Regions from separate parts of the Agrobacterium sp. 22-221-1 genome, predicted to be linked through region 3. Evidence: riboswitches for the same ligand, from Rfam matches in the RefSeq annotation. Region 3 holds a riboswitch; each other region holds the start of a gene.
What was found. A riboswitch is a leader RNA that binds a small molecule or an ion and turns the genes downstream of it on or off. The one in region 3 is predicted to bind thiamine pyrophosphate.

Region 1 (3,622 bases), on a different contig from region 3:
CTCGGCGAGCCGGCGGTGTTCTATCGTGCCGATAGCAGCCATCGTTCGCTGTTTGAACAGCTTCGCACCATCGGCTGAACTAGTGGGTTCGTCCCTGCCATCACCCCGTCAGGCGGGGTGATGTGATGGCCTTTTTGAAAAGGGCGGTCATCGCATCGCTGATGCCCTGCGACGGGCTGACTTCGAAGAACAGGCCCGGCGAAGCGCATTGCTGCATACGTGCGCCGATTTCCGGCTGAAAGGGCGCGATCCAGCTATTGTACCAGCCATTGGTCGGCAGCGGCAGATAGGTGGTATAAAGCACGGCGATGCGAAAACCCTTTTCCTTCAGCTTCGTGCAATATTTGATATCGATCGGTTCCTGACAGCGGCCGCTGGTCGTTTTTTTGGTACAGGAGGATGGCTTGTAGCTGTCGCCGACGCCATCTGACACGAAGAAAACGATCTTCTCCGGGCTCGCCGAACTCGCACCGGTGCCCGAAGAGCCGATCCTGTCTCCAATCTGGGTCAGCGCCCGGTCGAAATCGGTCTGCTGGTCGTTATTATAACCCTGATAAGGAATGGACATCAGATCGATTTCGCCCGCTTTTTTCTTCGCGGTCGCCAGATCCGAGGTCAGGGGAACGACTTCGAGCAGCTTCGTATCTTCCGCCTTCTCTCCGAAGGTATAGACAGCCATGCGATATTGATTGCTGCTTTTCCGCGTGGACTTTGCCGTATCCATCAGGCTTGCCGTAGCCTGCGCCACCACATTGATGCGTGTAGTGACCCCGAGGCTTTTGGCTTTGTAGTAATAGCTGTTTGTATCGACCACCCCGTTTTTCACGATGTGACAGGCGAAAGCACATTTGTCGCTCGTATTGGCAACCATGGTAGCAACGTCGGTCGGCGTCGCGCCAACGCCCATCGAAGGGGTGTTATCCAGCAGGACATAGAAGTCGCTGAATGTTTCCGTCTCGTATTTGGCGGTCGCCTTGCCCGAAACGGTGATGAGATCCTCTCCGAGTATCCGTGAAAGCGTCGTGCCGACCGATGCCTTGAAGCTGACCGAGGATTCGATGGCGTTACCGTGTTTGATCACCGACACATCAAGAGACAGGAGCTTATAATCGGGATTGGCCCGCTCATTGCTTTCAAAAAATGCGGAGGCTTCATCAGTGCCAAGCGAAATGACACCGTCGCCCGACATTTCCTTTGCCTTGTGAACGCTCGACGACGTATCGGCAACCACTGCAAGCGCCGCGGCATCCGCCGCCATCTGCAGGTCCGATTTGACAGCCATGCCATGCGTCACATCGAGTGCCACGCCGGCCGCCCCGATCAGCGGCACCATCAACAGGGCGCTGAGAATGCCGAAATTTCCCGATTTATCCTGCCAGATGTTCTTCAAATTCGCCCCCGGAACCTTTCCCCGGAGGGAAAGTTAGCCGAATAATATTGAAAGGCAGTTTCAAGAGATAACTAATTTTCGATAAATCTAATTTCCTCAATAACTAATACGCCAATTGGAGATGCGCATCAGCGCAAACCCGTTCAGGCATTCACGATCACGCCTGACGACGGATCGCTGGCGGGACGTTGACATTTATGAAACTTGACCTACAAAACAAACTCTTCCGAGGGGAGCACCGAACGGTGCTGAGATGGCGATGAGCCGGACCCTTGAACCTGATCCGGGTCATGCCGGCGTAGGAACGGAACTGTCGCGCCAAGAGGCGCTGCCCTTTCTCTTCTCCGCTTTGCCTGATCTCCGAGATTGTCACATCTGGAGACGAATGATGATGCTGAAACCTTCCGCCCTTCGCACACGGTGCGTCTGCGTCTGAGGTCCGGCTCATGCGTGCCACCCATGCGCTGAACGGTGTCGGTCTTCTGCTGGTTTTCTGGCAGGCGGGAACGTGGCTGTTTTCGCCGCCCCGCTATATCCTGCCATCGCCCGCCGATGTTGCCGGCGCTTTCTGGCGCCAGCCGGGCTTCCTGTTCGGGCAGGCACTGGTAACGCTTGGTGAAATGGCGCTCGGGCTTGCGGCGGGCATCGCCGCCGGCATTCTCGTCGCTTTCACGATTGCCGCCATCCCGCGCCTCGGCCGCCTCGTCTGGCCGATGGTGCTGGTGCTGCAGGCCTTTCCGGTTTTCGTGCTCGCCCCCATCCTCGTCCTCTGGTTCGGTTTCGGCATGGCTTCGAAAGTGGTCATGACGGCGATCATCATCTTCTTCCCCGTTGCCTCCGCTTTCACGGATGGCCTCAACCGCACCGATCGCGCCATCCTTGACGCCGCCTCGCTGACTGAGGCGAGCCACTGGCAGGTCCTCACCCGGTTGCGTGTGCCGCTGGCGTTGCCATCGCTGATTTCGGGCTTGAGGGTGGCGGCGCCACTTGCCCCGCTCGGCGCCGTCATCGGCGAATGGGTGGGCGCATCGGCCGGGCTTGGGTTTGTGATGATCCAGTCCAATGCCCGCATGCAGACCGACACCATGTTCGCCGCCATGGCCATTCTCGCCATCATGGCGGTGCTGCTGCGGCTCATCGTCGACCGGGCGACCGCCAATATGGCCCCCTGGGCCAAGGAAACAGAACACACCATTCCTTTCAGATCTTTACGGAGACTTTCGGCACCATGAAACGAACTCTTCTTTCCCTCGTCGTCGCGGCAGCAAGCGTGCTTTCACCCATGCAATCGCATGCGGCAGACAAGCTGACCGTGTTGCTCGAGTGGTTCGTGAACCCCGATCATGCGCCGATGGTGATCGCCAGGGAACGCGGCCTGTTTGCCGATGTGGGGCTGGAGGTGGAACTGGTTCCGCCCGCAGACCCCTCCGCCGTGCCGCGCCTCGTCTCGGCCAAACAGGCCGATATCGGCGTGCATTACCAGCCGAACCTCTATCTCGATCACGATGCCGGCCTGCCGCTCGTGCGTTTCGGTACACTGGTCGAAACCCCGCTCAACACTGTCACCGTTCTGGCCGACGGGCCGATCAAGAGCCTGAAGGACCTGAAGGGCAAGAAGGTCGGCTTTTCCGTTTCCGGCTTCGAGGATGCGATGCTGAAGCGCATGCTGGAAAAGGACGGCCTGACGAAGGACGATGTCGAACTCATCAACGTCAATTTCTCTCTCTCGCCGTCCCTGATCGCCGGCAAGGTGGATGCGACGCTTGGCGGCTTCCGCAATTTCGAGCTGACGCAGATGAGGCTCGAGGGACATGAAGGCCGCTCCTTCTTCCCGGAGGAACACGGCGTGCCGGCCTATGACGAGCTGATCTTCGTCACCCACCGCGATCTCGCAAAGGACAGCCGGCTGCCGCGTTTCCTCTCCGCCGTGGAGCAAGCCGCGATCTTCATTACCAATCATCCTCAGGAATCCTGGCAGCTTTTCATCAAGGCCTATCCGAACCTTGACGATGCGCTGAACAAGCAGGCCTTCTTCGACACGCTGCCGCGCTTCGCCAAGCGCCCGGCTGCACTCGACCGCGCGCGCTATGCCCGTTTCGGCGCTTTCATGCAGGAAATGCAGCTGATCAAGCAGGCGCCGGCGGCGGACGACATCGCCGTGGAGCTGCAGCAGCCATGACCACGACTTTTCCGACAGCGGCAATCGCCGCCGAGATTCTGGAGCGCGTGCGC
Region 2 (3,622 bases), 160 kb from region 3:
GAGCGCCACGAGAACTGGCGCGTAAAAGCTGACATCGCCGAAAACGCGCAATAACAGGAACCATCCGCTTCCCACTACGACTGGCGGCACCAAAAGCACCAGCGAAGACCCTGCCCCCAGCATGGCGGAGAGGAAGCGCAGGGGTTGCCCTGCCTGCCGTCTGGAGCCTATCGCCTGGCGTGCGCCGATGATCGCCATGCAGCAAAGCACGACGAGGGCTGCGGAGAGTGCGGCGATTGCAAGACTGGTCGCCGCCGCGCGCAGGAAAATCGGCGCGGACAGAAGACGCGGCAGATCGGCCCTCAAACCCGAGACAGCGATGGCGACAAGCGGCAGGCCGATCAGCAGAACAGCGAAAACGATTGCCGCCCCATCCCAGAGGCGGACACCGATGCCCTTTCCGTCGAAACGGCGAAGGGAACGACCAAGCGAGGGAATTTCCGCTTCGGGCGACGGCAAAAAGGCAAGAAGGCCGAGCAGGATTGCGGTGAGGCCAATCTGCAAAACCGAAAGCGCAATCGCCCGCTGCGGATCGAAATCGAACCGCAGCGCCTGATAGATCGCCACCTCCAGCGTCGTTGCTGCCGGCCCGCCGCCCAACAGAAGAACGAGCGTGAAGCTGGTGGCGCACAGCATGAAGACAAGCCCGGCAATGCCGGGGACGAGACGCGCGACCGCCGGCCATTCGATAAAACGGAAAATCGAAACCGGCCCCATGCCGAGGCTCGCCGCCATGCGCCAATATTCGCCCGGAATGCGCTCCAGCCCTGCCAGCATCAGCCGCACCGAAAGCGGCAGATTGAAAAACACATGGGCAATAAGAATACCAGACAGGCCGTAAATGCTGAAAGGTTCATCCTCCCCGGCAAAAACGAGTGCCGAATTCAAAACGCCCTGCCTGCCCCAGATGGTGATGATGCCGAAGGCGCCAACGATGACAGGCAGACCCATCGGTACCGCCATCAGCCTGACGATCCAGATTCTTCCCGGAAACTCGCGCCGACGGCAAAGCGCCAGCGCCACCGGCAGGCCGAGAACAATGGAAAGAAGGGTGGAAAGCATTGCCTGATAAAGCGTGAAACGCAGGATGCGCAGCGTATAGGCATCCATGATGCCGGCAGCGGACGCGCCAGCATCGAAGGACAGGAGAGCCGCAACCGCGAGCGCCATGAACAGGAAAACGGCGGCAAAAGCCGCCGTTCCGAAAATGATCGACCGCCGGTAATCGCGACGCAGCATCATGCGCGAGTGTGCCTCTTCCTCAATTCATGCTCATGGCGGCAAGCCATTCATCGATCCATGCCTTGCGGTTCTTCGCCACCTCTTCCGGATCCATCAGGAAAGTCTTCTGCGGCACCACGAGTTTTGAAAACGCCTCCGGCAAGGGCTTGGAGGTCGCCGCGACCGGCATCATCCAGTTGTTTTCCGGAATGGCATCCTGAAAACCGGATGTCAGCGTGAAAGCGAGGAATTGCTTTGCCAGTTCCTTGTGCGGCGCGTTTTTAAGGAGACCGGAAACCTCAATCTGGATGTAATGCCCTTCGGAAAAGGCGGCGGCCTGATAACGATCCGTTTTTTCAGCGACCATGTGATAGGCGGGTGAGGTGGTGTAGGAGAGCACCATCGGCACCTCACCCTTGGTGAAGAGGCCATAGGATTCCGACCAGCCCGGCGTAACGGTGAGAATGCGCTTCCTGAGCTTTTCCCAGGCCTCCGGGGCCTTGTCGCCGTAAACCGATTTCACCCATAGCAGCAGGCCAAGCCCCGGTGTGGAGGTGCGCGGATCCTGAATGACGATTTTCTGCGAGGGGTCGCCTTCCACAAGGTCTTTAAGGCTCGCCGGCGGGTTTTTCACCGTCTGCGTATCATAGATGACAGCGAAATGGCCGTAATCATAGGGAACGAAAACATCGTCCGTGTAGCCGCCCGGCACCTTGGCCGCCGATGCATCGATGCCGCTGACATCGAACAGACCGGTCTGTTTTGCTTCCGCGACAAGATTGGTGTCGAGACCGACGACGACATCCGCCTTGGACCCCGCCCCTTCAAGCTTCAGACGATTGAGCAGCGCCACGCCATCGGCCACGCCGACGAAATTGAGCGTGCAATTGCAAACCTTCTCGAAGGCCTCCTTCACCTTGGGACCGGGACCCCATTCGGAAACGAAGCTCTCATAGGTGTAGACGGTCAGTTCCTGTCTATCCTGTGCAACAGCAAGACCGGGCAGAAACAGCGAGGCGGCAACGAGGGAATTCAGGAAAAGACGACGGCGCACGGGTATCTCCTCAAAAAAACGATAGGGAAATAGCCGCCTGCATTAAAGCCGTCTAATCCCTCCGCCGGTATGAACCGGATCAGGTTCTTCGGGTTGGCAAGCCTCTCAGCCTTTTACACCCAAGCGCAAAAGACACCCCGTTAGATCAAGATGATGGTGTAGTCCCGCCGTCCCTGATTGGCAAGATGGCCGAGGTCAGCCCTGTTCCGTCATATGCACCAGTTCCCAGACGTGCCCGTCGGGATCCTGAAAGCTGCCGGCATACATGAAGCCATGGTCCTGAACGGGCTTCCAGCCGCTGCCGCCGGAGGCGAGCGCCGTCGCGATCATCCGGTCGATTTCCTCCCTGCTTCCGGCGGAAAGACAGGTCAGAACCTCGGTGGTTCGCGTCGCGTCGGCAATGTCGCCGTTGATGAAATCGCGGAAACGTCCCTCCTGGAGAAGCATCACGAAGATATTCTCTTCCACGATCATGCAGAGCGTGCGGTCATCCGAATATTCCGGGTTGAAGCTGAAACCGAGAGCGGTGAAGAAGTTTCTTGATGTCTCGATATTCTTGACCGGCAGATTGACGAAAATCATGCGCATTTTCACAACTCCTCCAAACGAACGCCGGCATAGAACGGCAATTCTGCTTTTCTATCAAAGGCGGGAGGAGGACCGGTCAAACGGGGAACTGATTGCCTTCAGCCCTCCAGTTCCTCGCGCAGCATCTCCAGTTCCAGCCATTCTTCTTCCATGGCCTCCAGCTTGTCGCGCAGCTTCGACATTTCCTGCGCCAGCGTGTTGAAGGCCGCCGGGTCCTTTGTGAAAAGCTCCGGATCGGCCATGCGCTGCTCGCGTTTTGCGATTTCGCCTTGCGCCTTTTCCATCTCCTTCGGAAGATTTTCGAGCGCGAATTTCTGCTTGAAGGAAAGCTTGCCCTTGGCCTTTGAAGGATCCTGCGATGCGGAGGCGGAAGGTGCGGCCTTCGCCTTTTCCTGTTTCTCAGCCTTGCGTTTTTCTTCCGCCGCGCCCTTGCGCTGCGCCATCATGTCCGAATAGCCGCCGGCATATTCGATCCATCGTCCGTCCGGCTCATCCGGATTGACGGGCGCGATGGTGGAGGTGACGGTGCGGTCGAGGAAATCGCGGTCGTGGCTGACGAGGATAACGGTGCCGGAAAAGCCAGCAACGATTTCCTGCAACAGATCGAGCGTTTCGATATCGAGATCGTTGGTCGGCTCGTCGAGGATCAGAAGATTGGTCGGCCGCGCCAGAATGCGCGCCAGAATAAGGCGCGCGCGCTCGCCCCCGGAAAGGTTGCGGATCGGTGTGCGGGCCTGTTCCGGCTGGAACAGAAAGTCT
Region 3 (3,622 bases):
TCCACCACCCGGTCGAACGGCTCTTCATCCAGCGGGATACCCATATGGAACTGCACACCCATGGTGCAAAGCCGTTCATGCAGCGATTTCAGTGCAAGACGCGGATCGAGATGCCCCTCACCCGGAAAATAAAGCCCGGATCGAAACCGCCCGGCAAGATCTGGCTCCAGCGCGGCGATTTCGCCCTCATCCACCCAGCGATAGCCAGCGGTCCGCGATGCGAAACGCGAAAGCTCCGCCTTATCGCGGGCCGGCGCAACAACCAGCGTACCGTGCCGCACGACAAGGCCGGGTGTCGCTTCATCCCACCAGTCGAGCGCCGCCTGACCGAGCGTCAGAACCGCCGCTTCAGCGCTTTCACGCTCGCACCAGGGCGCCAGCATGCCGCCCGCATACCAGGATGCGCCGCGCGAGGGTTCGGCATTGCGCTCGCAAACCGCGACGGTAACGCCGTTTCGCGCCAGTTCGAAGGCCGCCGTCAAACCGGCGACCCCCGTTCCCTTGACAAGCACGCGCATGCTATTCGGCATCCGCAGGCGTCGCGAGCGGCATATAAAGCTCGCCACCTTCCTTGAAGCGTGCGGCCATGGCCTCCAGCCCCTCCTTCTGCGCCTCGGCGCGGATATCGTGAGAAATCCGCATCGAGCAGAATTTCGGCCCGCACATGGAGCAGAAATGCGCGACCTTGTGCGCTTCCTTCGGCAAGGTCTCATCATGGAAGGAGCGCGCCGTATCCGGGTCCAGCGACAGGTTGAACTGATCCTCCCAGCGGAACTCGAACCGCGCGCGCGACAGCGCATCGTCCCGCACCTGTGCCGCCGGATGACCCTTGGCGAGATCGGCGGCGTGGGCAGCGATCTTGTAGGTGATGACGCCGACCTTGACGTCGTTGCGATCCGGCAGGCCGAGATGTTCCTTCGGCGTGACGTAGCAGAGCATCGCAGTGCCGAACCAGCCGATCATCGCCGCACCGATGCCGGAGGTGATGTGGTCGTAACCCGGCGCAATATCGGTGGTGAGCGGCCCGAGCGTATAGAAGGGCGCCTCACCGCAGGTCTTCAACTGCTTGTCCATATTCTCCTTGATCTTGTGCATCGGCACATGGCCAGGGCCTTCGATCATCACCTGGCAATCCTTCGCCCAGGCGATCTGCGTCAACTCACCGAGCGTCTCCAGCTCCGCGAATTGTGCGGCGTCATTGGCGTCAGCAATTGAGCCGGGACGCAAGCCATCGCCCAGCGAGAAGGAGACGTCGTAAGCGCGGCAAATGTCGCAAATCTCGTCGAAATGCTCATAGAGGAAGCTTTCCCTGTGGTGATGCAGACACCACTTGGCCATGATCGACCCGCCGCGCGAGACGATGCCGGTGACGCGGTTGACGGTAAGCGGGATGTAATGCAGCCGCACGCCGGCATGGATGGTGAAGTAATCCACACCCTGCTCCGCCTGTTCGATCAGCGTATCGCGAAACACTTCCCAGTTCAGGTCTTCGGCAATGCCGTTGACTTTCTCAAGCGCCTGATAAAGCGGCACCGTGCCGATCGGCACCGGCGAATTGCGGATGATCCATTCGCGGATATTGTGGATGTTGCGACCGGTAGACAGGTCCATGACGGTATCCGCGCCCCAGCGGATCGCCCAGACCATCTTCTCCACCTCTTCCGCCATGGAGGAGGTGACGGCGGAATTGCCGATATTGGCATTGATCTTGACGAGAAAATTGCGGCCGATGATCATCGGCTCAAGTTCCGAATGATTGATATTGGCAGGGATGATGGCGCGGCCGGCCGCCACTTCCTGACGCACGAATTCCGCCGTGACATAGTCCGGGATATGCGCCCCGAAACTTTCGCCGTCACGCGCCAGCTTTTCCCTGGCCGCCTCGCGCCCGAGATTTTCACGGATGGCGATGAATTCCATTTCCGGCGTGGTGATACCGGCCCGCGCATAGGCAAGCTGGGTCACGGCTTTACCGGCCGTGGCTCTGAGCGGCTGGTGGCGTACCGAAAATTCAGGCGTCAGGCGTTCGCCGGTGGCAAAGCCGTTATCCTCCGGCTTGACGTGCCGGCCGTCATAAGCCTCGACATCGCCGCGCGCCACGATCCAGTCATGACGCGGACGCGGCAGACCCTTTTCAATCAGAACGGTATGCGAAGGATCGGTATAGGGACCGGAGGAATCGTAAACCGTCACCGGCGGTTCGCCCGCCGTCGGATGAACGGCGATCTCGCGCATCGGCACGCGGATATGGGGATGTAAAATACCGGCTTTGTGGATTTTGGTAGAGGCGGCATGCGGCCCGGTGGTGACGACAAGCGGGATATTCTTGGCAGCGATATTCATCTTGAGGCTCCAAAGTTTGACAGTGGAGACCCAGTTCGAGCCGGAATGATGGAAAATACCGAATTGCCGAAACGCGACGTCATGCGCCCGCCCGACCTTCGGTCTTTGCACCGTCCCTACGCCAGTATGAACTGGATCAGGTTCAACGGGTCACTGCGCATGAAAGCAGAATCTCAGCCCCTTGACGGGACACCCCTGGTGAATGGCCACAGCAAAAAACACCGACCGGCATTTGTCAAGGCCGACGATCCATGCTTGGCAAAGGTGCGGGAATGGCGCATGCTGCCGTTAGTTGTAATTAACCTAACGGTTTAGGCGAATATTATCGTTTGCAACGTAACGATAAGCACAAACCATCCTGATGTGAAATTCATGGGAGATACGTCGGAATGAACGCGACTATTCGTGAAATACTGGCCAAATTCGGCCAGCTTCCAACCCCAGTCGATACGATTGCAGATGAAGCCGATCTTTATGCGGCAGGCCTTTCTTCCTTTGCATCCGTGCAATTGATGCTCGGCATCGAAGAAGCATTCGATATCGAATTCCCCGACAATCTGCTGAATCGCAAGTCATTTGCGAGCATCAGGGCCATTGAAGACACCGTTAAGCTCATTCTGGATGGTAAAGAGGCAGCCTGATGAACGTCACCGTAGCGCCGCAGGATGAAACGCTGTCCGCGCGCGCGGGCCGTGTCGCGGCAATTGCCGCCAAACACGCGGATGAGGTGGATGTCACCGGCCGATTCCCACAGGAAGCCGTCGACGCCTTGCGACAGGAACGCCTGCTCGGCATCCAGGTCCCCTCTTCGCTGGGCGGCGAAAGCGCTTCCTTACAGGAAATCGCCGATATCTGCGCCCGGCTCGGTCAGGCCTGTTCGGCAACCGCGATGATTTTCGCCATGCACCATATCAAGGCATCCAGCCTGGTGGAACACGGCGAGACGAGCGCATGGCATGCCGGCTTCATGAGCCGCATCGCCAGCGAACAGCTTCTGCTCGGCTCCGCCACCACCGAAGGCGGCATTGGCGGCAATCTGCGCAACTCCATCTGTGCAATCGAAGTCGAAGGCGATTTCTGCCGGCTGGAAAAGGACGCCACCGTCATTTCCTATGGCAGCAATGCCGATGCGATCCTTATCACCTCGCGCGCCCACAAGGATGCCGCGCCCGCCGATCAGGTGATGACGGTCTTTCTGAAAAACCAGTACACGCTCGAAAAGACCCATGTGTGGGATACGCTCGGCATGCGCGGCACCTGTTCGGACGGCTTCCTGTTT

Region 1: it holds a riboswitch for thiamine pyrophosphate, as region 3 does, so the genes downstream of both, ACQZ5N_RS04750 (ABC transporter permease) here and thiC (phosphomethylpyrimidine synthase ThiC) in region 3, are expected to answer to the same signal.
Region 2: it holds a riboswitch for thiamine pyrophosphate, as region 3 does, so the genes downstream of both, thiB (thiamine ABC transporter substrate binding subunit) here and thiC (phosphomethylpyrimidine synthase ThiC) in region 3, are expected to answer to the same signal.

The regions. Positions count from the first base shown of each region.
Region 1 covers NZ_JBNWCL010000002.1:269,542-273,163, forward strand. The annotation lists gene ACQZ5N_RS04740 (alpha-glucosidase) at 1-78, shown strand, start outside; gene ACQZ5N_RS04745 (pilus assembly protein TadG-related protein) at 101-1,390, opposite strand; TPP riboswitch at 1,610-1,712, shown strand; gene ACQZ5N_RS04750 (ABC transporter permease) at 1,837-2,622, shown strand; gene ACQZ5N_RS04755 (ABC transporter substrate-binding protein) at 2,619-3,569, shown strand; gene ACQZ5N_RS04760 (hydroxyethylthiazole kinase) at 3,566-3,622, shown strand, end outside.
Region 2 covers NZ_JBNWCL010000004.1:166,086-169,707, forward strand. The annotation lists gene thiP (thiamine/thiamine pyrophosphate ABC transporter permease ThiP) at 1-1,242, opposite strand, end outside; gene thiB (thiamine ABC transporter substrate binding subunit) at 1,262-2,275, opposite strand; TPP riboswitch at 2,315-2,425, opposite strand; gene ACQZ5N_RS08230 (VOC family protein) at 2,471-2,863, opposite strand; gene ACQZ5N_RS08235 (ABC-F family ATP-binding cassette domain-containing protein) at 2,962-3,622, opposite strand, start outside.
Region 3 covers NZ_JBNWCL010000004.1:5,776-9,397, forward strand. The annotation lists gene thiO (glycine oxidase ThiO) at 1-518, opposite strand, end outside; gene thiC (phosphomethylpyrimidine synthase ThiC) at 520-2,343, opposite strand; TPP riboswitch at 2,439-2,550, opposite strand; gene ACQZ5N_RS07505 (acyl carrier protein) at 2,733-2,984, shown strand; gene ACQZ5N_RS07510 (acyl-CoA dehydrogenase family protein) at 2,984-3,622, shown strand, end outside.